Regions from separate parts of the Saccharopolyspora sp. ASAGF58 genome, predicted to be linked through region 1. Evidence: riboswitches for the same ligand, from Rfam matches in the RefSeq annotation. Region 1 holds a riboswitch; each other region holds the start of a gene.
What was found. Region 1 has a riboswitch for cobalamin ahead of FDZ84_RS22125 (ABC transporter substrate-binding protein). Riboswitches for the same ligand answer to the same signal wherever they lie in the genome.
Positions count from the first base shown of each region.

Region 2: another riboswitch for cobalamin. It lies ahead of FDZ84_RS18020 (ribonucleoside-diphosphate reductase subunit alpha); the one in region 1 lies ahead of FDZ84_RS22125 (ABC transporter substrate-binding protein).
Region 3: another riboswitch for cobalamin. It lies ahead of metE (5-methyltetrahydropteroyltriglutamate--homocysteine S-methyltransferase); the one in region 1 lies ahead of FDZ84_RS22125 (ABC transporter substrate-binding protein).

Region 1 covers NZ_CP040605.1:4,605,675-4,615,938, reverse strand. The annotation lists gene FDZ84_RS22140 (hypothetical protein) at 1-277, shown strand, start outside; gene FDZ84_RS22135 (ABC transporter ATP-binding protein) at 766-1,542, opposite strand; gene FDZ84_RS22130 (iron ABC transporter permease) at 1,539-2,555, opposite strand; gene FDZ84_RS22125 (ABC transporter substrate-binding protein) at 2,558-3,583, opposite strand; cobalamin riboswitch at 3,651-3,845, opposite strand; gene FDZ84_RS22120 (citrate/2-methylcitrate synthase) at 3,842-4,123, opposite strand; gene FDZ84_RS22115 (triacylglycerol lipase) at 4,621-5,625, shown strand; gene FDZ84_RS22110 (DUF6223 family protein) at 5,763-6,212, opposite strand; gene FDZ84_RS22105 (O-methyltransferase) at 6,533-7,192, opposite strand; gene FDZ84_RS22100 (alcohol dehydrogenase catalytic domain-containing protein) at 7,495-8,670, opposite strand; gene FDZ84_RS40825 (non-oxidative hydroxyarylic acid decarboxylases subunit D) at 8,739-8,978, opposite strand; gene FDZ84_RS22095 (non-oxidative hydroxyarylic acid decarboxylases subunit C) at 8,965-10,264, opposite strand, start outside.
Region 2 covers NZ_CP040605.1:3,761,434-3,771,697, reverse strand. The annotation lists gene FDZ84_RS18025 (glycoside hydrolase family 3 protein) at 1-2,162, opposite strand, end outside; cobalamin riboswitch at 2,281-2,495, shown strand; gene FDZ84_RS18020 (ribonucleoside-diphosphate reductase subunit alpha) at 2,607-5,000, shown strand; gene FDZ84_RS18015 (ribonucleotide-diphosphate reductase subunit beta) at 5,146-6,222, shown strand; gene ilvD (dihydroxy-acid dehydratase) at 6,675-8,375, opposite strand; rRNA gene rrf (5S ribosomal RNA) at 8,483-8,599, opposite strand; rRNA gene FDZ84_RS18000 (23S ribosomal RNA) at 8,721-10,264, opposite strand, start outside.
Region 3 covers NZ_CP040605.1:6,878,552-6,888,815, reverse strand. The annotation lists gene FDZ84_RS32415 (NDMA-dependent alcohol dehydrogenase) at 1-17, shown strand, start outside; gene FDZ84_RS32410 (type 1 glutamine amidotransferase domain-containing protein) at 93-641, opposite strand; gene FDZ84_RS32405 (threonine/serine dehydratase) at 911-1,894, shown strand; gene FDZ84_RS32400 (hypothetical protein) at 2,144-2,284, shown strand; gene FDZ84_RS32395 (sigma-70 family RNA polymerase sigma factor) at 2,414-3,292, opposite strand; gene FDZ84_RS32385 (DNA-3-methyladenine glycosylase I) at 3,576-4,202, opposite strand; gene FDZ84_RS32380 (Ada metal-binding domain-containing protein) at 4,332-4,679, opposite strand; partial or broken gene FDZ84_RS32375 (2OG-Fe(II) oxygenase) at 4,679-4,894, opposite strand; gene FDZ84_RS32370 (methylated-DNA--[protein]-cysteine S-methyltransferase) at 4,885-5,502, opposite strand; gene FDZ84_RS32365 (RNA polymerase sigma factor) at 5,499-5,996, opposite strand; cobalamin riboswitch at 6,328-6,492, shown strand; partial or broken gene metE (5-methyltetrahydropteroyltriglutamate--homocysteine S-methyltransferase) at 6,644-8,919, shown strand; gene FDZ84_RS32355 (ABC transporter ATP-binding protein) at 8,970-10,264, opposite strand, start outside.

The sequences.
Region 1 (10,264 bases):
GCTGCGGGACTCGCGGACGATGGCAGCGCTGGCCGCCCTGAAGCACTACGGCGGCGTCGGCGGACACGAGTTCAGCGGCACCACATTGGCCATGGCGCAGTACGTGGCCAGCGGCGCCGACCTCGAAGCCAGCCAAGAAGTCTCAGACCTGTGGCGGGTGCTGCGCAAAGCCATCCGGGCCCACGACCAGCGCAGGCGAACCAGCAAGCCAACAGCAGCAGGTGCTCAACAGCACGTTCGCGGCGGCCCCATCCGCAAGGCCTTCACCCGCCCGTAGCACCTGGGGTGAGCCCAACGCCTCAGCTGGCCGGGTCCGGTTCGGTATGAGTGACTCCGCCCGCTGCTGGTGCGCCACCGATTCCAGGCGGCGGCGCTCCAACGCCGACACCGACCTGGCATCGGCCGCAGGTTCGTCGGGCATGCGGTGCTCCCGGTCGGCAGCACCGGCTGGCCGGGAACCTCGATTGCCGAGTCAGCGGGAATACGGGGCGCGGTACAGGATCGGACGCAGAACTGGCAGCGATGGAAGCTACCGCTTGGCGCGGCCACGGTGCCACACGCGAGAAGCCGCATGGCTGATGAATCACGGCGCCTGAAATGGCGACAGAAATGGCTTCCCTAGCAGGCCACCGGTCGTAGCGACCCGGTCCAGCACACATTGCGGTCATCATCGCGGCCCTGCAGGACGTGCGGCCTGCGTGCACCGCAAAGTTCGGCGATAGCTGTCGCTCTCGCCCGTGGCGACGGCTTCCGGGGCCCGCGGGATCACGCGTGTGTGGCCGTGCCGGTGAATCGGATGTGCGGTGGGCCTTCCGGATTCGGCTTGGTGATGGCGCATTCCACGCCGTAGACCGTTCGGACCAGGTCCTCGGTGAGGACTTCGGCGGGGCTGCCCGCCGCTACGACCGCACCGCGCTGGAGGACGACCAGCCCGTCGCAGAAGGTTGCGGCCAGGTTCAGGTCGTGCAGCGCCACTACCGCTGTCACCGGCAGTCGGCGGACCAATTCCAGGAGCGCGAACTGGTGGGCGATGTCGAGGTGGTTGGTCGGCTCGTCCAACAGCAGTTCCGTTGGCTGCTGCGCGAGCGCGCGGGCGATCTGGACGCGTTGGCGTTCGCCGCCGGAAAGGGTGTGCCAACGCCGGTCGGCCAGCGCTTCGAGGTCAGCGTGCATGAGTGCCCGACGCACTGCCTCCGCGTCGGTGTCCCGTGCGGTGCCCCACGAACTGCGGTGCGGCGTGCGACCGAGGGAAACCACTTCGGTGACGGTGATGTCGAGCTCGGTGGTGGATTCCTGGTCGACCAGGGCGATCCGGCGGGCGAGGGCGCGGCGGCCGATGCCCGTGATGTCCACGTCGTCGACGAGGACCCTCCCCGAGGACGGTTGGCGCAGACCGGCGAGCAACCGCAGCAGCGAGGACTTCCCAGATCCGTTGGGGCCCAGCAATCCGAGGGTCGAGCCGGGTTCGACCTCAACGCGTATCCCGTTCACGATTGCCGCGCCACCGCGTGACCACGACACGTCCAGGGCGCGCAGGCTCATGGCATGCCTCTCCTCCGGATCAACAGGAACGCGAAGGCGGGCACTCCGACCAGCGCCGTGACGACACCGACGGGCACTTCCTGCGGCGCGGCCACGGTTCCGGCCAGTGCATCGACCCAGACCAGCAGGACCGCGCCGAGCACTGCGGTGGTCGGCAGCAGGGCGCGGTGTCGGGTACCTACCAGGAACCGGGCGGCTTGCGGGAGCACGAGCCCGACGAAACCGATAGCACCCGAGGTGGCCACCAGCGTCGCGGTCAGCAGCGCGGTTCCCACCAGCAGCAGCCCGCGAACTCGCGCCACCGAGATGCCCAGCGAAGCGGCGGAATCGCGACCGAAGGCGAACGCGTCGAGCGAGCCGGCCTGCGACTGGCAGAGCAACAGCCCCACCGCGCAAACGATGCCGGCCAGCGCGACGTCGTCCCACCGCGCTCCGGCGAGCGAACCGAGGAGCCAGAACAGCACGCCCTGGGTCTGCTGGGCGTCGGCGGAGGTCATCACGATGTAGGAGGTCAGCGCCGAGAACAGCTGGCTGCCGGCGACACCGGCGAGGATCACCCGGCTGGTCCCGCCGCCTGCCAACGCCGACAGCCCCATCACGAGCGCGAACGCGACCATGGCACCGCCGAACGCCCCGGCAGCCAGCCCGATCGTCCCGGCACCGACCCCGAGCACCGCGATCGCCACCGCGCCGGTGGACGCTCCCGCCGAAATCCCCAGCAGGAAGGGATCCGCCAGCGGATTCCGCAACATCGACTGCAGGACCGCCCCGCACACGCCCAGCCCCGCGCCACAGATCGCGGCCAGCAGCGCCCGCGGCAGGCGCAACTCCCACACGATTCCCTGCGTGATCCGGGAAACGCCGGTGGTGCCCAGTCCCAGCTTGGCGCGGACCACTTCGGCGACCTCTGCGACCGAGATGTCGGCAGGCCCGATGGTGATCACGAAGGCGATCGACACCACGAGCACCGGCAGGGCGCCGCCGACCAGCCAGGCGGCGCGGACCTGACGCACCACTACCGCTCCACGGCGACGAGCTTGTCGGCGAGCGCCTCGATCCCGTCCACGGTTCGCATGCTGGTGTTCAACGCGGTGCCGGACATGGGGATCCAGTTCTCGCCGCGCACGACGTCCAATTGGGACACTGCGGGATCGGTGCGCAGAAAGTTGATCTTGGACTGGAGGCCGTCGCCTTCCTGATCCCGGGTGAGGTCGCCCAGCACGAGCAGCGTCGGGTTGCGGCTGAGTACGTCCTCCCAACCGACCTGCGGCCACATCGACGCGACGTCGTCGTAGGCGTTGCGCACTCCCAGCGCGCGCGTCATGATCCCCGGGGATCCGGTTCTACCTGCCACGTAAGGCGCTTCGGTTCGCGCGAACCAGAACAGCACCGATTGCTCTTGCCGGGAGGGCAGATCCGCGACACGCGCCTGCGCAGCAGCGACCCGTGCGCACATGTCGGCGACCAGCGCCGCACCGCGGTCCTGCACCCCGAAGATCGTGGCGATCTCTTGGACCTCGCGGTAGATGTCCGCCAGTTCGGTCGGCTCGCCCAGCGGCGCTTCCTCCGGGAGGCAGTTGCTGGGCGAGAGGTAGGTTGGTACGCCCAGCTCTTCGAAGCGTTCGCGGGAGGCGACCATCGAGTCGGTGAAGACCGCTTGGTAGGCGCCGAGGACGATGTCCGGCTCAGTCGCGAGCACGCTCTCGAACGACGGGGCGTTCTCCGCCAGCCGGGGCACCTGCTCGTTCGCGGCGGCGAGGTGCGGTGCGACTGGGTCGGTCCAGGTCGCGGTGCCGACCATCCGGTCCTGCAACCCCAGGGAGAGCATGATCTCGGTCGTGCTCTGGTTGAGGCTGACAGCTCGTTGCGGCGGCGCTTCGACGACGACGTCCTGACCGCAGTTGCGCATCGAGACGGGTTCGCCACCGGCGCGCTCGTCGGCCGGGGGCGCCGAACAGCCGCAGAGGGCAATGGCCAGCACGCCTGCGAACAGGGTCTGGTGCCCTGGCCGAGACGCGCGAAACCGCGCGGGGAACAGCATCGTCCGCATCCTTAGCTCGGGCTCGTACGCGGAGCCGCCAATTCGCCGACCGGTTGGCGCGCTGGACCTGCGCCGACCGGGAACCAGCAGGTCTTCGGGCTCGGGTTCTGCTGGACGGAGAACCTTCCCAGGCGGGTGCCCAGTGGTCCGGCCCGCTCGTGGGCCGCCCCGTCCATCACCCCTACCGCTGCGCGTCAGCTCCGGATTCCGACCGGATTCCCTGACCCGTACACCGGGTACGACTGATTCGCTCACACCCTAACCGCCCGACGTTGCGCGACCGATGTGAGAGATCTCGCACGGTCGCGCCGCGTGCGGCTGCCGTGGTGCCGAGCGTCGGGCGTGTTTCCCGGGCGATCGGATATACCTCCATCCACATGGTGGCGCCGCCCGCGAACGCGTTCTGCCCCGGCGAGTTCCGCGACGGTGGGCAATTCCGTGCCAGAGCAGCTGGGCGACCTCCTCGAACGAGCATCGGGTGGCCAGGTCCTCGACCGGGTGGCCGCGGTAGGTCAGCCAGTTGCTGTCCGGGTTGACCATGGAGATGTAATCCCGGCGACGACCCCGGGCAGTCCCTTGTGGACCTTCTTGCTGCAGGTGGGCATGATTGTCCCCGCTGCGGAATTCGGAACGGTCGAATGATTCGGGGTTTATCCGGGAAAGGGTTCTGGAGGGGGAAGGTCCTGCATCCGGTCGACCAGATCGCGCCGCCGCGCTCGGCGATGGTGGCCAAGCCGGTCTCCGCGGCGTGCATTGCCAGCCGCAGCAGGGTGCGGGTTGCTGCTCCAGCGTCATGTCCGCCGAGCGGGCCAACCGGCTGCTCCAGGGGAGCTAACCCGTCGCGTTCTCCCACGAATGTCGAGTCGGTTTGCCTAGTGTCGGCGGGACCGACATCAGGCGTCCGCTGGCCGGGGGTGTCGATGCCGAGGGCGACCAGCCCTCTGGGGCTGTGCGGTGCGAGCGGCTCGCGATGTCGGCCGGACGCGGGGTGCTGCCAGGGGCCCCGCGTCGAAACCCGACCGACGGGAGTGTGCTTGATGATCAACCGACGATGGCGCGGGGCGGTCGCCACGATCGCCGCCGCGGGGCTCGCCCTCAGCGCACCGGCGACGGTGCAGGCGTCCGGACTGGACGGTCGTGAGATCGGGCCGGCCGCGGAACAGAAGACGATGCTGCTGGTGCACGGCTACAACCCGGATCCCCCCACCAACTGCAACGGGTCGACCTGGGACAAAGCCCTCGAATACTACCAGGAAGCGGGCGGCCGGGATCGTTCCTCGATGCGGACGATCGGCTACTACGAGGGCGACCGGGCATTCTGCGATGACGTGATCGGCGACGGTCAGGCCGACCGCGAGCGGCCCATCCAGGAAATCGCCAAGGACTTCGCCAACTACATCTACGCGGAGTACACCAGCAAGGGTGAGGAGGTCGACATCGTCGCGCACTCGATGGGCGGCCTGATCACCCGCGTCGCGGTGCTCGGCACCCGCGAGGGCTGGAGCGGCTTCCCACCCAGAGTGGCGGTGGAGGACATAGTCACGCTCGGCACCCCGCACCAGGGGCTGATCAACGGGTGCCGCAATCCCGATGCGGATCCCGACGACAAGTGCACCCGGCAGTGGAACCAAATGACCCCGGCGGGCGAAGGCGGGTCGGGTTTCATCGACAAGCTGCACGAGTCCGCGCCCGGCCGCAACGACCGCGGCTTGGACGATCCGTGGGCCGCCGGGATCGACTGGAGCCTCGTCAGCTCGCTGGAAGACGAAACCGTGTCGTACTACTCCGGCATCGACAAGGGCTACTTCGCGCACCAGAAGTACGGTTACGACGAGGATCTGAACGACAACGGCGTCGACGAATGCTCGGACCCGAACGTCAGCCACGCCAACCTCCGGCAGCTGACCGGTGCGGGCGGTTACTGCCTCCGCTACTGGCACCACGGGGCGGACGGCGGCCCCTACACCACCGAGAACGGCTGGTCCCCACTGAAGGTGGCCTTCAAGGCAGTCACCTACAAGGGCGACGACCTACCGCGATGACGACCGACCGCGGTGACGACCGACCGCGGTTACAACCGACCGTGGTGCGGGCCCGATTTCCGCACCACGGTCACACTCCCGCTGCGGCCTGGATCGCATCGTTGCGATGCACGCCCGTTGGCTCACCGGTACGACGATCAGGCCTGAACACTCGGATTTGACCGGTCAGCGGTGCGGCGGGAGCTGGCCCGAGCCAGCCCGCCAAGGACCATGGCGACCAGCCCCAGCACCAGGGCCAGGTAGCCCCCGACGATTCCATTGCCGGTGCCGGGGCCGCCGTCGGCGGTGACCGCCACCAGCCCGCCGTTGACCACGGCGATCAGCCCCGCCACCAGGGCCACGATGGCCCCCCTTTTCCCGGTGCCGTTGCCGATACGACCCGCGGACCGAGCCCGAGCCAGCCCGCCGATGACCACGCCAACCCCCGCCAGTAGCGCCGCCGAAGTGGCCCAGACTCGGTCGGGGGTCCAGCCGTAAACAAGGGGCGCGGACGGCTGGGCTAAGGCATGCGCGGCCGCCGGTGTGGCAAGCGCGAAACCTCCGAGCAGTGCGACTGCGGCGGTGGCAAACATGCGACGGACGGACATGAGGTGCTCCTTCTCCCACGACTGGACATCGCTGATCATGTCCGCTGGACCCACCGCCGGTCGTTGTGCGGACGCAGGCAATTTCGTGCTGCCGCCGGTGCCGTAGCCGGCTGCTGCGGATGCCGCAGGAACCGCGAAACTACCGCGGGTGCGGTAGGCGCCCGATCATCTGTGCGCGGGAGTCGCCCGCGCGAACAGCTGGCTAGGGTTCACGCATGAGCGGCGGACGGATCGGCGTCAGGGACTGGGTGATCGCCGCCGGCGTGGCGGCGGCCCTGCTGGCCGCCGGTCGGCAGACGGCACCGCCAGTGGCATCTGGGTCAAAGACGGCGAGCGAGGGAGATACCGTCGGCTAGGTGCAGCATGACGATCTCGACGCGCGAGTCGGCCGCCGCGTACCGGTTGAAGGCGTCTATTGCATGGGCCTTGGTGCCTGACGTGGGTTCGATAACTGCCCCGGAGAACAGGGTGTTGTCGACGATCAGGAGTCCGCCGGGGCGTACGCGGGGAACGAGCTCGTTCCAGTAGTCGATGTAGCTGGGCTTGTCAGCGTCGATGAAGACCAGGTCGATATGCGGTTCTGTCGGCAGTGTCCGCAACGTTTCCAGGGCTGGGCCGACGCGGGCTTCGATCCGCTCGGAGAGCCCGGCGCGGCGGAAATATTGCCGCGCCAGGTCGACGCACTCGGTGCTGATGTCGCACGTGATCAACCGTCCCTGTTCCGGCAGTCCACGGGCTAGGGCGATGGTGGAGGAGCCCGTGAATGTGCCAACTTCCACCACGGTGCGTGCGCCGGTGAGCCGGACGAGAAACGTGAGGAAGGCAGCTTCGTCACGAGGGACCATCATGTGCGCTGTGTCGGGCACGACGGAGAGGGTGTCGGTTGCGAGATCGTCGAGCACCGGATCGGCCGGGGCGCTGTGGTCGAGAATGTATTGATATAGCTCGGACGTGACCTGCAGGCTCTTAGGCGTGGTCATCAGGGAAATCCTCTTGTGTGTTCAGTAGTGATTGGTGCTTGATCAGGTTCCTGGATACGGGCCGGGTCGCCAGCGTCGGACACCAACCTGCGGGGTGCACTGGGCGGTTCGTAACCAGGTGTGGGATGTGTGAGAGCACGGGGCGCTTCGGTGCTGCGATGACGCGGTCGTAATGTGCGAAGTCTCGACAGCAGCCCGCTGCGGCAGGTGCTGGCCGATCTCGGCCTGGAACAGAAGGAGACCAGCACCCGGATCGTCCAGTTGGAGGTGGCGGGCCGGGAGTTGACATCGTAGGGCTTCCATCACCGGCTGGTGCTGTCTCGGGGTATCCCGGGCTGTGAGGGTACGACCTTCCTCGCCCGCTGGTGTGGCAAGTGTCCTGGTGACACACTCGGCTCCTCCTGCGAGCGCACTTCCGCTGTCAATGTAGACGGCGAAGTCGTGCCGACACGGATGACGGTTTTGCGGGGATTGGTCGAGGTGTCTTGGCCGAGAATATTTGGGACGTCCTCCAAGTCCAGGAAGGTGGCAATCAGGTCACGCGGATTGAGGCGGCCTGCGGCGAACAGGCGAATGAGGTAAGGAAAGATGCCGCCGGAATGCCCTCGTGCCCCGACCAATCTCGCCGCGGAGGAAACCCAGGGATTGGGGTCGATGCTGACCGGGAGGTGCGTGCGGGAGATCAGGACGCAGCGGCTTCCCGGTCTGAGGTGACGCTCGATGACGGGCAGGGTGGCGGTCGGGTTGCCGGAAGTCTCCACATGTACGTCGGCGTCCAGCAGTGTGACGGCGTTGTCACTGTTGTGCGTCTCCGAGGGCGACAGGCAGGCGTCGAAACCAAGTTCCGTCGCCGCGTGCCTCCGCTCGGCGAGCGGGTCGACGCCAACAATGCGTGTCGCGCCGGCAATGCGGCACAGTAACCCGGCGAACAGACCGAGTGGCCCGAGGCCGTGCACCAGCACGTTCTCGCCAGGACGCACGGCACGATTTTCCACGAACAGTGCGTTGAAGACACAACCGAGCGGTTCGAGCAGGCACCCCGCCAAAAAGACGTCGTCGAGATCCCATCCTGAGTCGGTCAACAGGTTGAGCCGATGGCACGCCGTCTGCGGGACGGTAATGAACTCGGCCAGTGCACCCGGTGCGGTCAGGCCGCTCAACGTCACGTTCTCGCACTGGTTCCGGCGTCCTGCCAAACAGGTGTCGCACGTACTGCAGGCAAGAACGCTTTCGAGTGCGACGGGATCGCCTGGCCGGACCCGGGTGACGAGCTCACCGACGTCGACAACCAAGCCGGAGGCCTCGTGACCCAGAATGACGGGAACCGAGATGGGGCCGCCGAACGCCGGTGTGTTGTCGGGATGGAACCGACATGCGTCGATGTCCGTGCCGCAGATGCCGCACATTTCAACGCGCACGAGAACATCCGTGGGGCCCGGAACCTGAACCGGGACATCTTCCACGCTGACACGGGCCATTCGGGGTTCGCTTCCAGGCGCTGCCGTGGGGGAACGAAGCACAATAGCGCGCATCAGAACTCCTGTTCTCAAGACAGACGGAGATCGGGGATGGGTGGCATTACCGCGAAATCGGAGATGTCTCGCGGATTGATGCGGAACGCTTCGGGATACATGGCGGCTGTGGTGACCTGTGCTGGTTCGGTTGAGCGCCAGGAGTAGTGGCATACTCCGCATTTGTAGACGATCCAGCAATTGGCAACCGGTGAAACAGACAGCACGTCTGGATCCAGCGAACGACACCTTGGGCAGCAGTCAGGTGTTGACACGAGAATCTCCCCGCATCATGCGGTGCAACCTGGCTTCCCAGATGTCCGTTGTTGGCGGATCCGTGAGTTGTTGACCGAACCTTCCCCGGTTATCTGGTGCCGTAGGTATGGTCGCGTCCAGAATAATTTTCGTGGTAATGCCCGGATTTTCCGACGACGGATCCAGGATAAAACCGGGCATTCCCGGCAACAGTGTCACGTCGCGTGCGGGATCGCAGCGTGTAGAGATCGCCGACATGACCTGCGTGAGATCGAACGGGTCCACGCTGGCGTCCACGACGACGAGGACTTTGCAGTATGCCAGGCCATGTGGTGTGGTCAATGCCCGTAGCGCCATCGCCTTGCCAAATCCCCCATATCGGCAGCGGGTGGATATGATCGCCACCAGGCCGTGCGTGTACATAGCATTGACGGCTTCCACTTCGGGAAAGCTGGCGGCGAGTTGCTGGAAGACGGCCACGGACGTACTCACCCCGACCAGGTAGTCCACTTCGGTCCACGGCCGTCCCAGATACAAGTGCTCGAAGATCGGATCGTTGCGATACCAGACTTGGTCGATCTCTATCACAGGCTGCAGCCGCCCACCGGAATACTGGCCAGTGACCTCTCCGAACGGTCCTTCGAGTTCGCGGTGCCGGGCAAGCACGCGACCTTCGATAACGACTTCGGCTCCCGTCGGCACGTCCAGGCCGGTAACGGGCGCGCTTGTCACCGTGTAAGGCGCTTCCTGCAGAGCCCCAGCCATCTCGTATTCGGACTGATCATAGTCCAACGGCATACCGGCGACAATCGAAATCACGGGCTCGTTACCGACAGCGATCGCTACCTGCAGATCTTCACCGCGGGCTTCGGCGGCTCGAAGATGCTTGCCGATGTCGTGACTGGATGCCGGTTGCAGGCCAAGACGTCCTTTACCCGTGACCTGCATGCGATAGATCCCGACATTTTGTTTACCGAAATGGTTTGGATCATCGGGATCGCGAGAGACTACCACCGCCTTGTCCAGGTAGCAACCACCGTCGAAGCTGTTGAGCCGAAACAACGGAAGTAATCGATGAAGATCGGGCGCGGGGCCGGTAGAATTTTCCAGGAATGGAGCCTTTTTTGCGCGTTCGACTCGCACAGGAAACCGCTCCCAGCGCTTGTTGAACTCCCGAAACTGCTCGGCCGGTGAAGTGTCCGGAGAAAGTCCCAGCGCCATAGCATGATTCCGCCAGGATCCGTGTACGTTGACAGCGACGCAGGCTTTCTCGTAGCCGTGCACGCGATCGAACAGGATGGCGGGC
Region 2 (10,264 bases), 840 kb from region 1:
TTCACCCGCACGACCTCGCCTTCGGCGACGGCCGCCAGGTACTCCCAGGCCGTGTACCCGAGCCCGTGTCCGAAGTGGAACGCCGGATTGACGCCCCGATCCTGGTAAGCGCGGTAGCCGACCAGGGTTCCCTCGGTGTAGTGCAGTTCGCCGTCCACCGGCTGCACGCCGGGCAGCGGCACCGGGACGTCGCCCAGTTCGGCCGGGAAGGTGGTCGGCAACCTGCCGCCGGGTTCTGCCCGGCCCAGCAGCACGTCGGCCAGCGCGTCCCCGTACTCCTGGCTGCCGAACCACGTCCACAGCACCGCGCGGACGTCGGACGCCCAGGGCATCAGCACCGGCGACCCGGCGTTGACCACCACGACCGTGTTCGGGTTCACCGCGGCAACCTTGCGTACCAGCTCGTTCTGGGCGCCCGGCAGGTCCAGCGAGACGCGATCGCGGCCCTCGGTCTCGACCTCGTCGTTGGTGCCAACCACGACGACCGCGACGTCGGAGTCGCGGGCGATCGCCAGCGCGGCGGCGAGTTCGCTCGCGTCGTCCCACTCCTGCGCTCGGTGCCCGATCCCGACCGCCACCAGCGCGTCGGGGCGCTGCGGGGTGAACTCGACGGTCATGTTTGCCCGGCCGTCGGCGTCCAAGTCCGACTCGACGAGCACGACGTTGAACCGCTGCTCGGGCGGTTCCAGCATGCCGCCCAGCGGGTCGTCGATCCCGTTGGTGCGCACCACGTCCGCAGCCAGCACCTCCCGGCCGGAGAGCTCGACGCGGAAGCGCCCGGTGCCGTTCACCCCGAACACGTGCTCGCCGAGATCGAGTTGGAGCTTCCCCTGCAACCGCAACGCCTTCGCCCCGGGCGGCAGGCCGCCGAGCCACATCAGCCGCTCGGTTCCGCGCAGCTCGCTGTCGAGGACTTCTCCCTTGTCACCGAGGTATTCGACCCGGATACCGGTGCCCTCGCCGGCCGGGTCAGCAACCTCCTCGCGCGGGATCACGTCCAGCAACCGCCGATGCCGCACACCGCGCTGGTAAACCACATCCGCGTCGGGCAGCGCCGCGCGCAATCCATCCAGCGGAGTCACCACGTGCGGCGGGCTAACGTGCGACGACCCGCCTCCCTGCACCACCGGGATGGTGGCGTTCTCACCGATCACCGCGACCTTGGCGACCATCGGGCCGATCGGCAGCAGCGGCGCATCATCGACGATCTCGTTGCGCAACAACACGAATCCCTGCGTCGCGAGCCGCCGGATGACCGGCCTGGCCTCCCCCGAAGGCCCGCCGCCGGGTTCGGAATCTTCGAAAGCACCTACCCGATCGGCCAACCGCAGCACCCGCAGGACCTTGTCGTCGAGAACTTCTTCCGGGACCTTGCGCCGCGCCACGGCCGCTGCGAGTTTCCCGTCGCTCCACGGGCTTTTCGGGCCGGGCATGGCCAGGTCGAGGCCGCCGAGCGCCGCCGCCTCCAGCGAGCGGGTGGCAAACCAGTCCGACATGAGCATCCCGTCCCACGCCCACTCGCCCTTGAGGACATCGTTCACCAGAGCGGAATTCTCGGTCATCGTGCGCCCGTTCACCGAGTTGTAGGCGGCCATCATCGCCCACGGCGAAGCCTTCGCCACGATCCGCTCGAACGGCTTGAGGTAGATCTCGCGCAGCGCCTGCTCGTCGACCACCGCGTCGTAGCTCAGCCGCTCGGTTTCGCTGTCGTTGGCGACGTAGTGCTTCGGAGTCGCGGCCACCCCGCGCGACTGGATGCCCGCGACGACCTCGGCACCGATCTCGGCGATCAGCAGCGGATCCTCCGAGAAGTTCTCGAAATTCCTGCCCCCGAAAGGACTTCGGTGCACGTTGATCGTCGGCGCCAGCACCACGTGCACACCCCTGCGGCGCGCCTCGTCGCCGAACACCTCACCCGCGGTGCGCGCCGCCGCCCGATCCCAGGTCGCCGCCAGCGCGGACGCCACCGGGAACAGCAACGACGTGTCGCGCTCGTCCCATGCCGTGCCGCGCACCCCGTTCGGCCCGTCGGAGAGCACCAACGACCGCAGCCCGATCTTCGGCATCGGGTGCAGGGTCCAGAGGTCGGCACCGGTCAGCAACCGCGCCTTCTCTGCCGCTGTCAACTCCGAAACCAACGACAGGAGTTTCGCCTCGTCCACCGCTACCCCTTTTCGCCGACCTCCGGCCGCCAAGTCTCGACCACCTCGCCCGCACTGTCGACCAGGACCACGACACTCCGTTATCTGCCCATCCGATCACTCCCCGAACCCAACATGTAGTGTGTCGCTCGCTGGTGGTTCACCGGAGGCGTCCGGTGAGGCAAGAGGGAACCCGGTGCGAATCCGGGACTGCCCCGCAGCGGTGAACGGGAACGAACGTCGTGACCCGGCTGCCTGACGGCAGCGGGTAGAGCACTGGGCGAGCAGCCTGGGAAGCCACGACCAGTAGGCCGCCCGTGAGTCCGAAGACCTGCCGCCGGTGCACGCTGCGAAGCGTGCTGTCCGGGACTTCGAGGGCGGGTCCGCGTGGACGACCAGCGGCTCCTGCCGCCGTGTCTCCTCGCGCGCCGTCGTGGTCCGCCGAGCTCGCGAGGGAGAGAGCCCGTGACGGCGACACTCAACGACTGGACCCGCGTGTCCACTGTGGTCCACCACGCCTGCGCCGGACTGCCCGGCGTGTCGGCCGATGCCGTGCTCGAAGAGGTGCGGCGCACCGGCTACGCCGGTATCAGCGACGACGAGCTCTCGCTGGCCCAGGTCATGGCGGCACGCACGCTCATCGAGACCGAGCCGAACTATTCGCAGGTCACGGCCCGCCTCTTGCTGGACCGGATGCGCCGCGAGGCGCTGAGCTTCCTGGGCGAGCCGCAGGAGGCCGACCAGGAGCAGATGCGCGACCACTACCCGGCGTACTTCGCCGACTACGTGCGCCGCGGTGTCGAGCTGGAGCGGCTCGACCCGGAACTGGGCTCCTTCGACCTCGACCGGCTGGGCCGCGCCCTGGTGCCGGAACGCGACCTGACCTTCGGCTTTCTCGGCCTGCAGACTCTCTACGACCGCTACTTCCTGCACGAAGACGGCGCCCGCTTCGAGCTGCCGCAGGCGTTCTTCATGCGGGTCGCGATGGGCCTGGCGCTGCGCGAGGACGACCGCGAGGCGCGGGCGATCGAGTTCTACCACCTGCTGTCGACGTTCGACTTCATGTGCTCGACCCCGACCCTGTTCAACGCCGGCACCACCCGGCCGCAGCTGTCCTCCTGCTTCCTGACCACTGTGGACGACGACCTGTCCGGGATCTTCCACTCCATCAGCAACAACGCGCGGCTGTCGAAGTACGCGGGCGGACTGGGCAACGACTGGACGCCGGTGCGTGGCATCGGCGCCCACATCAACGGCACCAACGGCAAGTCCCAGGGTGTGGTGCCATTCCTGAAGATCGCCAACGACACCGCCGTGGCGGTCAACCAGGGCGGCCGGCGCAAGGGCGCGGTGTGCGCATACCTGGAGACCTGGCACATCGACGTCGAGGAGTTCCTCGACCTGCGCAAGAACACCGGCGACGACCGCCGCCGCACCCACGACATGAACACCGCGAACTGGGTGCCCGACGAGTTCCTGCGCCGCGTCGAGGCCGATGAGCAGTGGACGCTGTTCTCCCCGGATGAGACGCCTGACCTGCACGACCTCTACGGCAAGGCGTTCGCCGAGCGCTACCGCGCCTACGAGCAGGCCGCCGACCGCGGCGAGATCCGCGTGTTCCGCCGGGTGCGCGCGGTGGAGCTGTGGCGGCGGATGCTGACGATGCTCTTCGAGACCGGCCACCCCTGGATCACCTTCAAGGACCCGTGCAACCTGCGGTCGCCGCAGCAGCACAGCGGGGTCGTGCACTCCTCCAACCTGTGCACCGAGATCACCCTGAACACCAGCACCGACGAGGTGGCGGTGTGCAACCTCGGGTCGATCAACCTGGCCCGGCACGTCGACGCCGACGGCATCGACGCCGCGAAGCTGGAGCGCACCACGCGCACCGCCGTGCGAATGCTGGACAACGTCATCGACATCAACTTCTACACGATCCCCGAGGCACGCCGGTCCAACCTGCGGCACCGGCCGATCGGGCTGGGCCTCATGGGCTTCGCGGACGCGCTGTTCGCGCAGCGCATCCCGGTTTCGTCGGAGGCCGCCGTCGAGTTCGCCGACCGCAGCATGGAGCAGATCAGCTACCACGCGATCGCCGCGTCCAGCGAGCTCGCGGCCGATCGGGGTCGGTACGAGTCCTTCGACGGATCGCTGTGGAACCAGGGAGTCCTGCCCATCGACTCGCTCGACCTGCTCGCCGACGCCCGCGGCGGCGACGTCGACCTGGACCGCTCGTCCACCCTGGACTGGGAGGCGCTGCGTGAGCGGGTGCGCACCGTCGGGATGCGCAACTCCAACGTGATGGCCATCGCCCCGACCGCCACGATCTCCAACATCTGCGGCGTGAACCAGTCCATCGAGCCGGTCTACCGCAACCTGTACGTCAAGGCGAACATGTCCGGCGACTTCACCGTGGTCAACCCGCACCTGGTCGCCGACCTGAAGCAGGCCGGGCTGTGGGACGAGGCGATGATCGCCGACCTCAAGTTCCACGACGGCAGCCTGCTGCCGATCGAGCGGATCCCACAGCAGTTCAAGGAGCTCTACGCCACCGCGTTCGAGATCGAGCCGCGCTGGCTGGTGGAGGCGGCGGCACGCCGGCAGAAATGGATCGACCAGGCGCAGTCGCTGAACCTCTACGTCTCCCGGCCCAGCGGCCGAACGCTCGACGAGCTCTACCGCCTCGCCTGGCGGAAGGGCCTCAAGACCACGTACTACCTGCGCTCCACGAGCGCGACCCACGTGGAGAAGAGCACCCTGCGCGGCACCGACGGCAAGCTCAACGCCGTCCCGACGGCGCCGACCGCCACCGGCGCTGCTTGCTCGGTCGAAGACCCCGACTGCGAAGCCTGCCAGTAACACCCCACCCGGGTCACGCCGCAATTTCAATGGAAATCGAATCGCCGATTTCCATTGAAATTGCGGCACCCCGAGGCCGGGTCCCAGTCAAGTCCTGTTCGACGCGCGGACTCGACCTGCGCGATTTCCCTTGGAGCAACACAGCATGACGTCCCTGCAGTCCCCATCCTCGGCCGCCGGGCTCGGCGAGATCGACCGCGCCGGTGGGCGCGTCGACGTCGGAGACAAGGCGATGATCAACGCCCGTGCCGACGTCAACCAACTGCTCCCCCTCAAGTACGGGTGGGCCTGGGAGAAGTACCTCGCGGGCTGCAACAACCACTGGATGCCCACCGAGATCTCGATGCAGGCCGACATCGCGCTGTGGAAGTCCACCGACGGCCTCAGCGACGACGAACGCCTGCTGCTCAAACGCAACCTCGGCTTCTTCGCCACCGCCGAATCCCTGGTGGCCAACAACATCGTCCTCGCCGTCTACCGGCACATCACCAACCCCGAATGCCGCCAGTACCTGCTGCGGCAGGCCTTCGAGGAGGCCGTGCACACCCACACCTTCCAGTACATCTGTGAAAGCCTCGGCCTCGACGAGGGCGAGCTGTTCAACATGTACCGGGAGATCCCGTCGATCGCCGATAAGGACGCCTGGGCGCTGCAGTACACGCGCAGCCTGGAAGACCCGGACTTCACCACCGGCAGCACCGAAACCGACCAGGCCTTCCTCCGCGACCTCGTCGCCTTCTACGTGATCTTCGAAGGCATGTGGTTCTACACCGGGTTCGCGCAGATCCTCGCGCTGGGCCGGCGGAACAAGATGGTCGGCATCGCCGAGCAGTACCAGTACATCCTGCGTGACGAATCGATCCACCTGAACTTCGGCATCGACTGCATCAACCAGATCAAGCTGGAAAACCCGCACCTGTGGACCGAGGAATTCCAGGCCGAGATCCGGCAGATGCTCACCGAAGCCTGTGAGCTGGAAATCGCCTACGGTCGCGACACGATGCCCCGCGGCATCCTCGGCATCAACGCCGGCCTCTGCGCCCAGTACATGCACTTCATCACCAACCGGCGCTGCGCCCAGCTCGGCCTGGAACCGGTCTTCCCGGAAGCCGACAACCCCTTCCCGTGGATGTCGGAGGCCATGGACCTGAAGAAGGAGAAGAACTTCTTCGAAACCCGGGTCATCGAATACCAGTCCGGCGGCTCCCTCCAGTGGGACTGACTCCCCGACCGACCAGGTGAAGCGAACGGCCTGTTCACGCCATTAGGGGCGGAGTGAACAGGCCGTTCGCTTCAATTGTGATCACTCCCACCCGTCGACGATGTAGCAACCCGCCGCATTCAGGCCCCCGCCCCGCCGGCACGTGGCCTAACGTCGGGTGATGATCACACCGGCTGAGGGGAGGGAAATGTGATCATCTGAGGATTCCGGAGCACCGTCCAACGGCTGGCCGGCCTGCTGCTCGTCTGCCCGGGCTGCCGCGGGACGGACGCGACGACCCTCAACAAGGGTGTCCCGAAGTTCACGCTGTCCTTCGTCCCGCTATTCCCGGCCAGCACCCGGTACACGCTGACCTACACATGGTGCGGCACGATGTCTCCGATCAGCAAGGATGAGGCGGAACAGCTCCAGGCCCAGGCACCGCCGCAACCCAGCAGGGCCTGCGGTCTTGATCACGAGCAAACCGCTCCTTCCGACGCGGAGCCGACCAGCTTCGCATACTTGCCGAGCACGCCTTTGCGGAGAAGCGGCGCCGGTGGGGACCAGTGCTCGCGGCGCCGCACGAGTTCATCGCCGTCGACGAGCAGGTCCAGGGTGCGGTTGGTGAGGTCGAGGCGGATCGGGTCGCCGTCCTGCACCAACGCGATAGGTCCGCCATCGGTCGCTTCCGGCGCGACGTGCCCGATGCACAGCCCGGTGGTGCCGCCGGAGAATCGGCCATCGGTGACCAGCAGGACGTCCTTGCCGAGGCCGGCGCCCTTGATCGCGCCGGTCACGGCGAGCATCTCCCGCATCCCCGGCCCGCCGCGCGGCCCCTCGTAGCGGATGATGACGACGTCACCGGGCTTCAGCGAGCCGTCCTCCACGGCGTCCATGGCACCCTGCTCGCCGTCGAAAACCCTTGCCGTACCTTCGAAACTCGTCGAATCGAAGCCCGCGCTCTTGACCACCGCGCCGTCGGGCGCCAACGATCCGCGCAGGATGGTGAGACCGCCGGTGGGGTGGATCGGGTTCGACAGCTGGTGCAGCACCTCGCCGTCCAGCTCCGGAGGGTCGAGCTCGGCGAGGTTCTCCGCAACGGTGCGACCGGTCACCGTCATGCAGTCGCCGTGCAACAGGCCCGCGTCCAGCAGGGCCTTCATGACCACCGGCACTCCACCGATCCGGTCCACCGCAGGCATCACGTACCGGCCGAACGGCTTGACGTCCGCCAGGTGTGGCACCCGGTCGCCGATCCGGTTGAAGTCGTCCAGCCGCAGATCGACCTCGGCTTCCCGCGCGATCGCGAGCAGGTGCAGCACGGCATTGGTCGACCCGCCGAAGGCCATGGTCACGGCGATCGCGTTCTCGAACGCCTCCTTGGTGAGGATCTGCCGAGCGGTCAGCTGCCGGGCCAGCAGGCCGACCACCACGCGGCCGGCTTCGCGGGCGCTCGCGTCGCGACGCCGATCCACCGATGGCGGACTGGCCGAACCCGGGACCGACATGCCGAGCGCTTCGGCCGCGCAGGCCATGGTGTTAGCGGTGTACATCCCGCCGCAAGCGCCCTCACCAGGACAGATCGCGCGCTCGATGCGGTCGACCTCCTCGCGCGTGATCAGGCCGCGCGCGCACGCACCGACCGCTTCGAAAGCATCGATGATGGTGACCTCGCGGTCGTCGACGTGCCCAGGCAGGATCGAACCGGCGTAGACGAACACCGAGGCCAGGTCGAGTCGGGCCGCGGCCATCAACATGCCCGGCAGGCTCTTGTCGCAGCCGGCGAGCAGCACAGAGCCGTCCAGCCGTTCGGCCTCCATCACGGTCTCGACGGAATCGGCGATGATCTCCCGCGACACCAGGGAGTAGTGCATGCCGACGTGCCCCATCGAGATGCCGTCGGAGACCGAGATGGTGCCGAACTCCATCGGATAGCCGCCGGCCGCGTGCACGCCTTCTTTCGCCGCCTGGGCCAGGCGCTGCAGCGAGAGGTTGCACGGGGTGATCTCGTTCCAGGATGACGCGACCCCGATCTGCGGCTTCGCGAAGTCGGCGTCCTGCATGCCGACGGCGCGCAGCATGCCGCGCGCCGCGGCCCGTTCCATACCTTCGGTGACCTCGCTGCTGCGAGGCTTCAGCGTGCGCTGGTCGTTGCTGAGCTTGGCATCGTCCACGCTCCGACTGTAGTTCGCGTCACACCACCAGCGCTGCTCCGAACCGCCTTAGAAATGAGAAGGGGCCCCTTCTTCCGTTCCGGAAGAAGGGGCCCCTTCAAATAGTGTGTCGGCGGTGTCTTACTCTCCCACACCCTGTCGAGTGCAGTACCATCAGCGCTGGGGAGCTTAGCTACCGGGTTCGGAATGGGACCGGGCGGACCCTCCCCGCCATCGCCACCGACAACCCTCACCCCGCCGTAAACGACGGGAAACCAGGCGTCAGAACACGAATGACACATGTTCAATTATCAAAAGGTTCTGGTTGTTGCCCCAGAACCGTATAGTGGGTGCGTAGCAATCTTTGTGAGCAAGTCCTCGGCCTATCAGCACCAGTCAACTCCACACGTTACCGTGCTTCCATATCTGGCCTGTCAACCCAATCATCTCTTGGGGGCCTTAACCCACAACGGGTGGGAGACCTCATCTAGGAACAGGCTTCCCGCTTAGATGCTTTCAGCGGTTATCCCTCCCGAACATAGCCAACCAGCCACGCCCTTGGCAGAACGACTGGCACACCAGAGGTTCGTCCGTCCCGGTCCTCTCGTACTAGGGACAGCCTTCCGCAAGTCTCCTACGCGCGCGGCGGATAGGGACCGAACTGTCTCACGACGTTCTAAACCCAGCTCGCGTGCCGCTTTAATGGGCGAACAGCCCAACCCTTGGGACCAACTCCAGCCCCAGGATGCGACGAGCCGACATCGAGGTGCCAAACCATGCCGTCGATATGGACTCTTGGGCAAGATCAGCCTGTTATCCCCGGGGTACCTTTTATCCGTTGAGCGACACCGCTTCCACCAGCCAGTGCCGGATCACTAGTCCCTGCTTTCGCACCTGCTCGACCCGTCAGTCTCACAGTCAAGCTCCCTTATACACTTACACTCAACACCTGATTGCCAACCAGGCTGAGGGAACCTTTGGGCGCCTCCGTTACCCTTTAGGAGGCAACCGCCCCAGTTAAACTACCCACCAGGCACTGTCCCCGATCCGGATCACGGACCCGAGTTAGATGCCCGGAACGACCAGAGTGGTATTTCACCAACGACTCCACACCCACTAGCGTGAATGCTTCACAGTCTCCCACCTATCCTACACAAGCCGAACCAAACACCAATACCAAGCTATAGTAAAGGTCCCGGGGTCTTTCCGTCCTGCCGCGCGAAACGAGCATCTTTACTCGTACTGCAATTTCACCGGGCCTGTGGTCGAGACAGCGGAGAAGTCGTTACGCCATTCGTGCAGGTCGGAACTTACCCGACAAGGAATTTCGCTACCTTAGGATGGTTATAGTTACCACCGCCGTTTACTGGCGCTTAAATTCTCCGCTACACCCCAAAGGGTTCACGGGTCCTCTTAACGTTCCAGCACCGGGCAGGCGTCAGTCCATATACATCGCCTTACGGCTTCGCATGGACCTGTGTTTTTAGTAAACAGTCGCTTCTCCCTGGCCTCTGCGACCACCACCAGCTCCCCAAGCACGTCGGTTCACCAGCAGTGGCCCCCCTTCTCCCAAAGTTACGGGGGCAATTTGCCGAATTCCTTAACCACAGTTCACCCGACCGCCTCGGTATTCTCTACCTGACCACCTGTGTCGGTTTCGGGTACGGGCCGTGAAGACACTCGCTAGAGGCTTTTCTCGACAGCATGGGATCACTCACATCGCCACAACGGCTACGCATCACCCCTCACCCACAAGGCATGCGGATTTACCTACACACCGGGCTACAGGCTTACACCAGTACAACCACTCACTGGCAGAGCTACCCTCCTGCGTCACCCCATCACTTAACTACCGCCCCATCAGGTCCCATGCCAGCACGCATATCACCCAAAGGATCAACACACACCAA
Region 3 (10,264 bases), 2.3 Mb from region 1:
TGATCGTGCACGACTGATCCGTCTGCCGGCGCCCGCGGCTGCTTCGCACCAGAAGCACCTGCGGGCGCCGCAGTTCGTCCGAACGGCAGCGATCAGGTGCCCTGGGCGAAGGTTTCGACGATCTTGTTGTTGAACGCGGGCAGGTCGCGCGGGCTGCGGCTGGTCACCAGCCCGTGGTCGACCACGACCTCCTCGTCGACGACCTCGCCGCCGGCGTTGCGGATGTCGGTGCGGATGCTGTGGAACGACGTCAGCTTGCGGTCCCGCACCACGTCGGCCTCCACGAGCGTCCAGGGCCCGTGGCAGATCGCGCCGACCGGCTTGCCCGAGTTCACGAAGCTCCGGACGAACTCCACCGCGCGTGCGTCGCGCCGGAGGTTGTCCGGGTTGATCGTGCCGCCGGGCAGGATCAACGCGTCGTAGTCGTCGGCCGAGGCCTCCGAGATCTCCCGGTCGACGGTGAACCGGTCGCCGGGGTTGATGTCGTGGTTCATCGCCTGGATCTGGCCTGCGTGCACCGAAACCAGCTCGGCCTCGGCGCCGGCCTGCTCCACGGCTTGGCGCGGCTGTTCGAGTTCGACCTGCTCGACACCGTCGGCGGCGAGGATGGCCACCCGGCGGCCGCGCAGTTCGTTCGCCATGTCCGATCACCTTTCCCGATGTGGATCTGCAGCGAGATTTCTGGCACCGGCTCGACTCGCGGGTACCGGCCAGTTCCAGGGTGCGCCGCCGTGTCCGGCACGCAACTCGGCGACGCCGCCGTTGCGGACTGACATCGGCGGACAGCCACCTGGCAAGCGCACCTGCACGCGGTATCGACTGTAAATCACCGACCTACTGGGGAATGAGTGATTTCCTCGCAATGCGCAGCCTCCGGCAGCCGATGGGAGCCGTCGTCTAACGTGCAGATGTGACTGCTACTGAGGCAAGCGGGTTGGTCGGCATCGGGAACATCGAGGCAGCGGCGGAGAGCATCGCAGGACACGTCGTGCGGACTCCGACGGTGCCCAGCCCGGGCCTCACCGAGCTGCTCGGGGCGCCGGTCACCGCGAAGCTGGAACTGCTGCAGCGCACCGGCTCCTTCAAGGTGCGTGGGGCGACGGCGAAGCTAAAGGCGCTGAGCGAAGCCGAACGCGCGGCTGGGGTCGTCGCGGTGAGTGGCGGGAACCACGGGATCGCCCTCGCGGTCATGGCCGGTGCGTTGGAGATCAAGGCGACCGTCGTCATGCCGCGCTCGGCGCCGGCTCGCGCCGTCGAGGTCGCTGAGGCGGCCGGTGCCTCCGTTCGAGTCACCGACGACATGGCTACGGCGTTCGCGCTGATGACGGAGTTGCAAGCCAGCGGGCTCACCCTCGTGCACCCGTTCGACGATCCAGTTGTCATCGCAGGTCAGGGCACGGTCGGCCTGGAGTTCGCCGACGACGCGGATGACGTCACCGATGTGCTGGTGAGCATCGGTGGCGGCGGTCTGATCGCCGGTGTCGCAGCGGCGCTACGCGCGCGACGCCCCGATGTGCGGATCTGGGGGGTGGAAACCCGCGGTGCGCATGCCATGTCCGAGGCGCTGGCAGCCGGCGGTCCGGTGCCGGTCGAGCTGTCGTCGGTGGTGTCCACGCTCAGCGCCCCGGCGGTCTCGCAGCTGACCTACGACCACGTGTCCACATTGGTCACCGATGTCCTGGTGGTGTCCGACGCCGAAGCGGTGCAGGGGACCCTCGATCTCGCCAACCACGCGAAGGTCTGGGCCGAGCCCGCAGCAGGATGCCTCCTCCCGGCCGCCCGGCGCGTGCTGGCGGAGGTCGGGGCCGATGCAAAGCTCGGCCTCGTGGTCTGCGGCGGAAATGCGACGACCGCGGACGTCACTACCTGGGCGGACCGCTTCGGCCTGAGCTGACCCCGACCCGTCGGTCCACAGTGGAGCAAGCTAACAGGGTTCCCGGGTGGCCGCGGCGGCTCGCCGCTGCCCGAACTCTGGGTACCCGGGCGTGCCGAGCGGTGCTTTCCGCACCGCGGATGCGGAGGGGGCTGTGATGAACGAGCGGTCATGGGGGCGGGCGGGTGCGGCCAGCGGGCAGGTCGCCGCCGTGTTGTTACTGGTCAGCGTGCTCCTCAATCCCTCGCCGCCGCCCAGCGACGAGGCGGCATGACCTTTTTCTACGTTGCCGTGCACCGCTCGACCGTGTTGCTGGCGGCGTTGCTCATGACAGTTGCCGCCGTGGTGTTCCTGTGCGCGGCTCCGTTGATCCCGAGCAGCGCACGGGCCACGATCAGCATCTCCCGGTAGTCGTCGGTTCAACCGAGAAGCTAGACGCTTGACCAAACTGGAGATCAATGGATCGTCAAGAGCCGGTAAGGAAGATCGTGCTCGGAGTCCGTCCGGGATGGGGATGTTGGGCCTTGGTGCACGTTGCATTCAGTCGTCGAGGAACGTCAGGTCGAGGTCGCGGAGGCGGTCCGGGTCGGCGAGGATGTCGAGCGCCACGACCTTTCCGCGGGCGACCGTGAACGCCGTGAGCGAGATTGGTCGGCCTTCCGAGATCGCAACCGCCCCGGGTGCGCCGTTGACGATCGCGGGTCGGGTCAGCTTGGCGATCTGCGAGAAGATGATCGCGCCCCCCGCCACCGCCTTCGCACCGCGCCGGGTGGTGTTCGGGCTCAGCGAGCCGCCGTCGGTGCGCACCACGACGTCTGGGTCGAGGACCGCGAGGAGAGCATCGAAATCCCCGGCGCGCGCGGCCGTGAGGAAGGCGTCTACGACTTCGCGCTGCTGGGCCAGATCTGCGTCCGGGGCCGGAGCCGCGCCCTGCACCCGCCGGCGGGCCCGGCTGGCGAGTTGGCGGGTCGCGGGCGAGGTACGCCCGACGATGGGGGCGATCTCGTCGAAAGGCACCGCGAACATGTCGTGCAGCACGAAGGCGAGCCGTTCGGCGGGCGTGAGGGTTTCGAGCACCACCAGCAGTGCGAGGCCGATCGAGTCGGCCATCAGCGCCTCGTGCTCCGGGGTGATGTTGTCCGGGCTGCTGATGACCGGGTCGGGCACATGCGTGTCCAGCGGCTCCTCGCGGCGGGCGGTTCGCGCGCGGAGCATGTTCAGGCACACCCGGCCGACGACCGTGGTGAGCCAGCCGCCAAGGTTCTCGATCTCGTCGGTGTCGGAGCGGCTGAGCCTGAGCCAGGCCTCCTGGACCGCGTCGTCGGCCTCGCTCAGCGAGCCGAGCATCCGGTAGCCCACCGCCCGCAGGTGGTCGCGGTGGGCCTCGAATCGGCCCGCCAGAAAATCCTTTTCGTCCATCGGTCGCAGCCCTCCGTTGCGTCGTAAGGAGTGACCCGCCGGACTCGGCCGATGTGACACGCCTACACCGGCGACGCTTCCTGGCGGGCAGCGATCAGGCAACTGCGGGTGGAGAACCCGGCCGTGGTGCTCCCGGATGCCATGAAGGGCAGCCACCTGTCGAAAGGTCGCCGACGTCGGTGGTGTGCCACGGCGGTCCCGGAGTCGATCGGGCTGCGCACCAGCCGGATCAACGGTTGCAGCGCCTGCATCCAAGGCCACTTCCGGCGGCATCACCGCCCGGTCACGGATGCGGCCAGATACCGGAGGTGCCGCGGCGGTGGCTGTCGACGAGGTGCGTGTCGACCATGCCGATCGCCTCCATGAGCGCGAACATGGTCGTCGGGCCGACGAATGCGAATCCCTTGCCCCGCAGTGCTTTTGACAGCGCCACGGATTCCGGTGACGTGGTGGGGATCTCTGTGATCGTCCGCGGGCGTGGCGTGGTGTCCGGTTTGAACGACCAGACGAATGCTTCCAGACCGTCCTCGGCGCGCAGTTCGGTGGTCGCGCGGGCGTTGGTGATGGCTGCGCGGATCTTGGCTTTGTTGCGCACGATTCCTGAGTTGTCGAGCAGGCGCGCGACATCTTCCTCGGTGTAGGCCGCGACGGCGTCCGGATCGAAGTGGTCGAACGCTTCGCGGAAGAAGGGGCGTTTGCGCAGGATCGTCGCCCAGGAGAGCCCGGCCTGGAAGCCCTCCAGGCTGATCCGCTCGAAGAGGGCCTGTTCGCCGCGCACGGGCATGCCCCATTCGGTGTCGTAGTACTCGCGCAGCAGTGGATCGCGGGCCGCCCACGGCGGACGCGCCAACCCGTCCTCGCCGATCACGACCCCGGCGTCGGTCGTGGTGTCTGCCGCTGCGGGACTCAATGTCTCGCTCTCCTCGGGTTCTCGTGGTGTGCGACCGGTACCTGGCCGCAGGTGCTTTTGGGTTATACCAGCAGAAAGTGCTCAAGGGGTCGAATCGGTGCGGTGCAGGAGCATGGTGCGGACCACTTCTCAGGTGCCGCCGTCACGGGTTGCGCCGCGCAGCCCGTCGAAGGTTCCCACTCGCCGAGGGCGATCAGGTCCTCGGTGGCGAAGGCGGTGCCGATCGTGCGGGCCGTTCTTCCACTCCCGGTACCGATCGGGCAGGCACACCGCGCAGGGCCGGTAGCCGGCCGCACGTGCGGTGGCCTCGTCCGCGAAGAACACCCGGTGCGCCATGTAGCCTCCGTCGGCGATCGCGCGCAGCGCGGACGGGCAGTCGAGCCGCCCGTAGATCCTGCCGCGCCGGTATCCGCCGAGGCGACCTGGCGCGGCGCTTACGTACGGTCGCCCGTCGGCCCCGAGCAGCGTGTAGGTCATCAGGTCGCGTCGTGGAAGACCAGCCCCAGCGTGTGGCGCCGTCCGGAACGCACCGGCGAGACCCCATGCCGCACCGGAGACGCGGACCAGCCGCGCGCCGAGCGCACCGGCCGGTCGCGAGTGGTGAACGCCAGGCCGTGCCCCTGCGGGATCAGCGTTGCGGTGCCCCGGGACTGGGCGCGGGAGCGCTGCTCCACCAGCGTGCTCATGCTGCCTCCAGGTTCAGCAGGATTGCTTTGGCCTCCACGCCGCCGACGTATCCGCCCGAAGTGCCGTCCGAGCGCACGACGCGGTGGCACGGCACCACGACCGGCAGCGGGTTCGTCGCGCACGCGCTACCCACCGCGCGCACCGCCCTCGGGCTCCCTGCGACCGTGGCGACCTCGGCGTAGCTGGCGGTTCGGCCGTAGGCGATGTCGGGCAGGTGCGACAGCACGTTGAGCCGGAACCCGCGCGAGAGGCGCCAGTCCAGCGGCAGGTCGAAGGTGCGCCGCCGCCCGGAGAAGTACTGCTCGATCTGCCGGGCGACCTCGTCCAGCCGGTCCGGTGCCCGCAGGATGCGCGGGCTGATCGTCGCGGCCAGCGACGCCAGGACTTTGTCGTGCCCCTGACGGGCGAAGGCGACCCGCACCAGGCCGCGTTCGGTACCGGCCAGCAGCAGCTCGCCGACCGGAGTGTCCATCGTGCGGTAGGCGACGTCGAGCAGCCCTTCCCGCTTGGCCGCGTTCACCAGCTCGATGTGCAGCCGCTTGCTGGCGTCGAAGTCGATCGCCGGGAGCGCGTCGAACAGGTGCCTGTCGTCGTTTTCGTGGATCGTCATCATCGCGCTTCCCCTCCCACGCTCGTGGCATGTCTGTACGTCGTGCGCAGTGTCTTTATGCCGTCCGCCGCGGCCCGGCGGGCGGCATCGGTGCTGCCGCCGAGGATCGCGGCGATCTCGGCGTAGGGCAGGTCGGCCAGGTAGTGGTAGGCCACCGCCATGCGCTGCTTGGTGGGCAGCGCGCTCAGCGCCGCCCACAGGTCTCCGTCCCAGTCCTCCGGGCGGCCCGTGGTGCTGGGCCGCTCAGGCACGCGCTCGACCATCACCGGTCGGCGTGCCGTCGCCCGGGTGACGTCGACCGCCTTGCGGTGGGCGATCGTGACCAGCCAGGCCTCCACGTTCGCGTCTTCGGCGAGCTCCGGGTAGGCGCGCAGCGCGGCCAGGAACGTCTCGGACCAGGCGTCCTCGGCGTCGGCCGGTCCGAGCACGGCCCGGCACACTCGCAGCACCATCGGGCCGTACTCGTCAACGATCTGCTCGAACGGTTTCACTTTCACTCCCCGTAGACGGCCCGGCCCGTCGGAACGTGAGATGCGGATCCGGCCCACGCCGCGATCGTCACCCGCCCGGGGGCCCCGCCGGTCGCGCGCCGCGCCGGCCCGCGGCTCGGGCGTCGCGACCCCACGTGACGAGCCTCTCACCGACGGCGCGAGGGCGAGCCGGAAGGGCGTGTTCACCACGGAAGTCACCGGATGCGCGGTGGTCGTCCGGCACGGTCCGCGCATGCCCCGGGCCCTTGCCAACGGCTGCCCAGTCGGTAGCCTCCGTTGTGCTGGTGGTTCGTCCACCCGGATCGCGACGGGAGTCGTGGCCGCGGGCGGGCGAGGCAAGAGGGAATCCGGTGCGAATCCGGGACTGCCCCGCAGCGGTGAGTGGGAACGAACGCCGTCCCCGGTCCGAGACCGGGCACAGCACTGGGCATGCGTGCCTGGGAAGCGACGGCCAGTAGGAACCCCGGCGTCGGCCGGGACGTGCCCGCGAGTCCGAAGACCTGCCACCGGTGCGCGCACCCGGTGGTGCGCGCGGTCCGGGGTCTCGCGGGAGGACCTGGCGGACGACCGGTTCGCGCCGCGCGGCGTTGCCGGTTCGCCTGCGCCTTCCCAGACCTCGGGGCATCCGTCGTCGAGCTCGCGAGGAGAGGGCGTTGACCAGCAAGATCGGATCTACCGTACTCGGCTATCCCAGGATCGGCCCCAACCGGGAACTCAAGCGCGCGTTGGAGCGCTACTGGTCGTCCCGCATCGACGAGGCGGAACTGCGTGCGGTCGCGCGGGAACTGCGCGTCGACGCGTGGCGCGCGCTGCGGGACGCGGGCCTGGATTCGGTGCCGGGCAACACGTTCTCGTTCTACGACCAGGTGTTGGACACCGCGGTCACCTTCGGCGCGGTCCCGCCGCGCTTCGCCGGGCTCGGGTTGGGTCCGCTGGACACCTACTTCGCGATGGCGCGCGGGGTGGAATCCGCGCCGCCGCTGGAGATGACGAAGTGGTTCGACACCAACTACCACTACCTGGTGCCCGAGATCGGTCCGGACACGCGGTTCTCGCTGGCCGACCGCACGCCGGTGGAGCAGTACCGGGAGGCCGCGGCGGAGGGCGTGACCACCCGACCGGTGCTGGTCGGCCCGCTCACCTTCCTGCTGCTGGCCAAAGCCGCCGACGGGGCCCCCGAGTCGTTCCGGCCGCTGGATCGGCTCGACGGGCTGCTCGATGCTTACGCGGAGCTGCTGGGCGAACTGCGCCGGGCCGGTGTGGAGTGGGTGCAGCTGGACGAGCCAGCGTTCGCTGCGGACCGCACGCCGGACGAGCTCGATGCGCTGCGCGCCGCGTACCAGCGGCTCGGTGAACTGGAGGAGCGCCCGAACCTGCTGGTCGCGGGCTACTTCGGTGATCTCGGCGAGGCTCTGGGCGCGCTGGCGTCCAGCCCGGTCGAGGCGCTCGCCGTCGATCTCGTCGCCGGGAAGTCCACAGTGGCTTCGGTGTCGACGGTTCGGGGCCTGAGCGGCAAAACCCTGGTCGCCGGGCTCGTCGACGGGCGCAACGTCTGGCGCACCGATCTGGACAAGGCGCTTGCAACCGCAGCCACGCTGCTCGGCTCGGCCGACGAGGTAGCGGTCAGCACGTCGTGCTCGTTGCTCCACGTGCCCTACGACGTCGCGGCGGAAGCCGCCATCGATCCGCAGGTGAAGTCCTGGTTGGCGTTCGCCGCGCAGAAGGTTCGCGAGGTGGTCGTCCTCGGCCGTGCGCTGAGCGAGGGCCGCGACGCGGTGGCTGGTGAGCTGGCCGAGGCACGAGCCGCGATTGCCGACCGCGCCAGCGCGGACCGGGTCCGCAACCACCGCGTCCGGGCGCGGCTGCAGGCTCTGCGGCCGGAGTACTCGCAGCGCAGCGACTACGAGGCGAGGCGCGCCGCCCAGCAGAAGTCCTTGCGCCTGCCCGCATTGCCGACCACGACGATCGGTTCGTTCCCGCAGACCACGGACGTCCGCAAGGCGCGCGCCGCGTTGCGCTCCGGCCGCATCGACCAGGCGACCTACCGGCAGCGGATGCGGGACGAGATCGAGCGCGTCATCCGGCTGCAGGAGGAGATCGGGCTCGACGTCCTGGTGCACGGCGAACCCGAGCGCAACGACATGGTGCAGTATTTCGCCGAGAACCTGAACGGCTTCGCCAGCACCGACAACGGCTGGGTGCAGTCGTACGGATCGCGGTGCGTGCGGCCGCCGATCCTCTTCGGCGACGTTGCCCGCCCGAAACCGATCACTGTCGAGTGGACGAGTCACGCCCAGCGGTTGACCGAGAAACCGGTCAAGGGCATGCTCACCGGCCCGGTGACGATCCTGGCGTGGTCGTTCGTCCGCGACGACCAGCCGCTGGCGGACACCGCGAAGCAAGTCGCGCTGGCCATCCGGGACGAGGTGAACGACCTGGAAGCCGCCGGCATCCGGGTCGTCCAGGTCGACGAGCCCGCCTTGCGCGAACTGCTGCCCCTGCGCTCGGCACAGCACGCTGACTACCTGGACTGGGCGGTGACGTCGTTCCGGCTGGCGACCTGCGGCGTCGCCGAGTCCACCCAGATCCACACCCCCTGTGCTATTCGGAGTTCGGCGATGTGATCAACGCGATCGTGGCGCTGGACGCCGACGTCACCAGCATCGAGGCCGCCCGCTCGCGGATGGAGGTGCTGGCAGACCTCAACGCGGTCGGCTTCGGTCGCGGCGTCGGGCCCGGCGTTTACGACATCCACTCGCCGCGCGTGCCCGAGACCGCCGAGGTCGTGGATCTGTTGCGGGCCGCGCTCGCGGCCGTTCCGGCGGAGCGGTTGTGGGTCAATCCCGACTGCGGGCTGAAGACCCGCGGCTACGCCGAGGTCGAGGCGGCGCTGAAACACATGGTCGGGGCCATCGCCGAGCTGCGCTGACGGCGGACCCGCGGGCGGCGCGTGCGTCGAACAGGACTCCGGTCAGGTGTTCACGCGGCGGATGGGAGTTGGTCGTCGCGTCGGACCAGTGCCGCGTAGCGGCCGTCGGCGGCCAGCAGTTCGTCGTGCGTGCCGCGCTCCACGATCTGGCCGCCGTCGAGCACCACGATCTGGTCCGCGTGGCGCACGGTCGACAACCGGTGCGCGATCGTGATCGTGGTCCGGCCCGAGGACAGCTCGTCGAGAGCTTTCTGCACCGCGCGTTCGGTCCGGGTGTCCAAGGCGCTGGTGGCCTCGTCGAGGATCAGGATCGGCGGGTCGCGCAGGATCGTGCGGGCGATCGCGAGCCGCTGCTTCTCCCCGCCGGAGAACCTGTATCCGCGCTCGCCGACCAAGGTGTCGTAGCCGTCCGGCAGCTCGGCGATGTGGTCGTGGATCTTCGCCGCCTTCGCCGCGGCGACCAGTTGTTCGTCGGTGGCGTCGGGCTTGGCGAAGCGTAGGTTCTCGGCCACCGAGGCGTGCAGCAGGTAAGGCTCCTGGGAGACGACGCCGACCGCGGCGGCGAGCGTGTCGAAGCCGAGCTCGCGCACGTCGACACCGTCGATGCGCACCTGCCCGTCGGTGACGTCGTAGAGGCGCGGCACCAGGTAGCTGAGCGTTGTTTTTCCGGACCCGGTTTCGCCGACCACGGCGAGGCTGGTGCCGGCCGGCACGGTCACGTCGATTCCGGTGAGGGTTCCGTCGGTGCTCTCGGGAGAGTAGGCGAACGACACGTTCGCGAACCGCACTTCGCCCTCGATCGGCGACAGCCGCTCCGGCCGTTCCGGTTCGTCGATGTCGATCGGCAGGTCGAGGTATTCGAAGATGCGGCCGAACAGCGCCAGCGAGCTCTGCACGTCCACACCAGTGGACAGCAGCGACAGCGTCGGCCGGAACAGGGCCTGCTGCAAGGTTACGAAGGCGACCAGCGTGCCCAAGGTGATCAGCGGGACGCCGAAGGTGCTGGTGACGCCGGCCGCCCAGTAAATCAGCGCGGGCAGCGCGGTCATCACGATCTGGATGCTCGACATCCGCCACCGGCCCGCCATGCTGGAACTGACTTCGAGCCGGGCCAGCTCGGCCGACTCGGCGGCGAAAGCATCGGTGAGAGATTGCGCCCGGCCCATTGTGCGACCCAGCAGGATTCCGTTGACGGAAAGGGATTCCTGCACGCCGGCGGACATCGATGCGAGTTGACGCTGCCGCTTCGCGGTGATCCTCTTGCGTTCCCGGCCGATCCGGCGGCTGACCCACACGAACACCGGCAGTAGGGCCACCGACGCGATCGTCAGCCGCCAGTCCAACG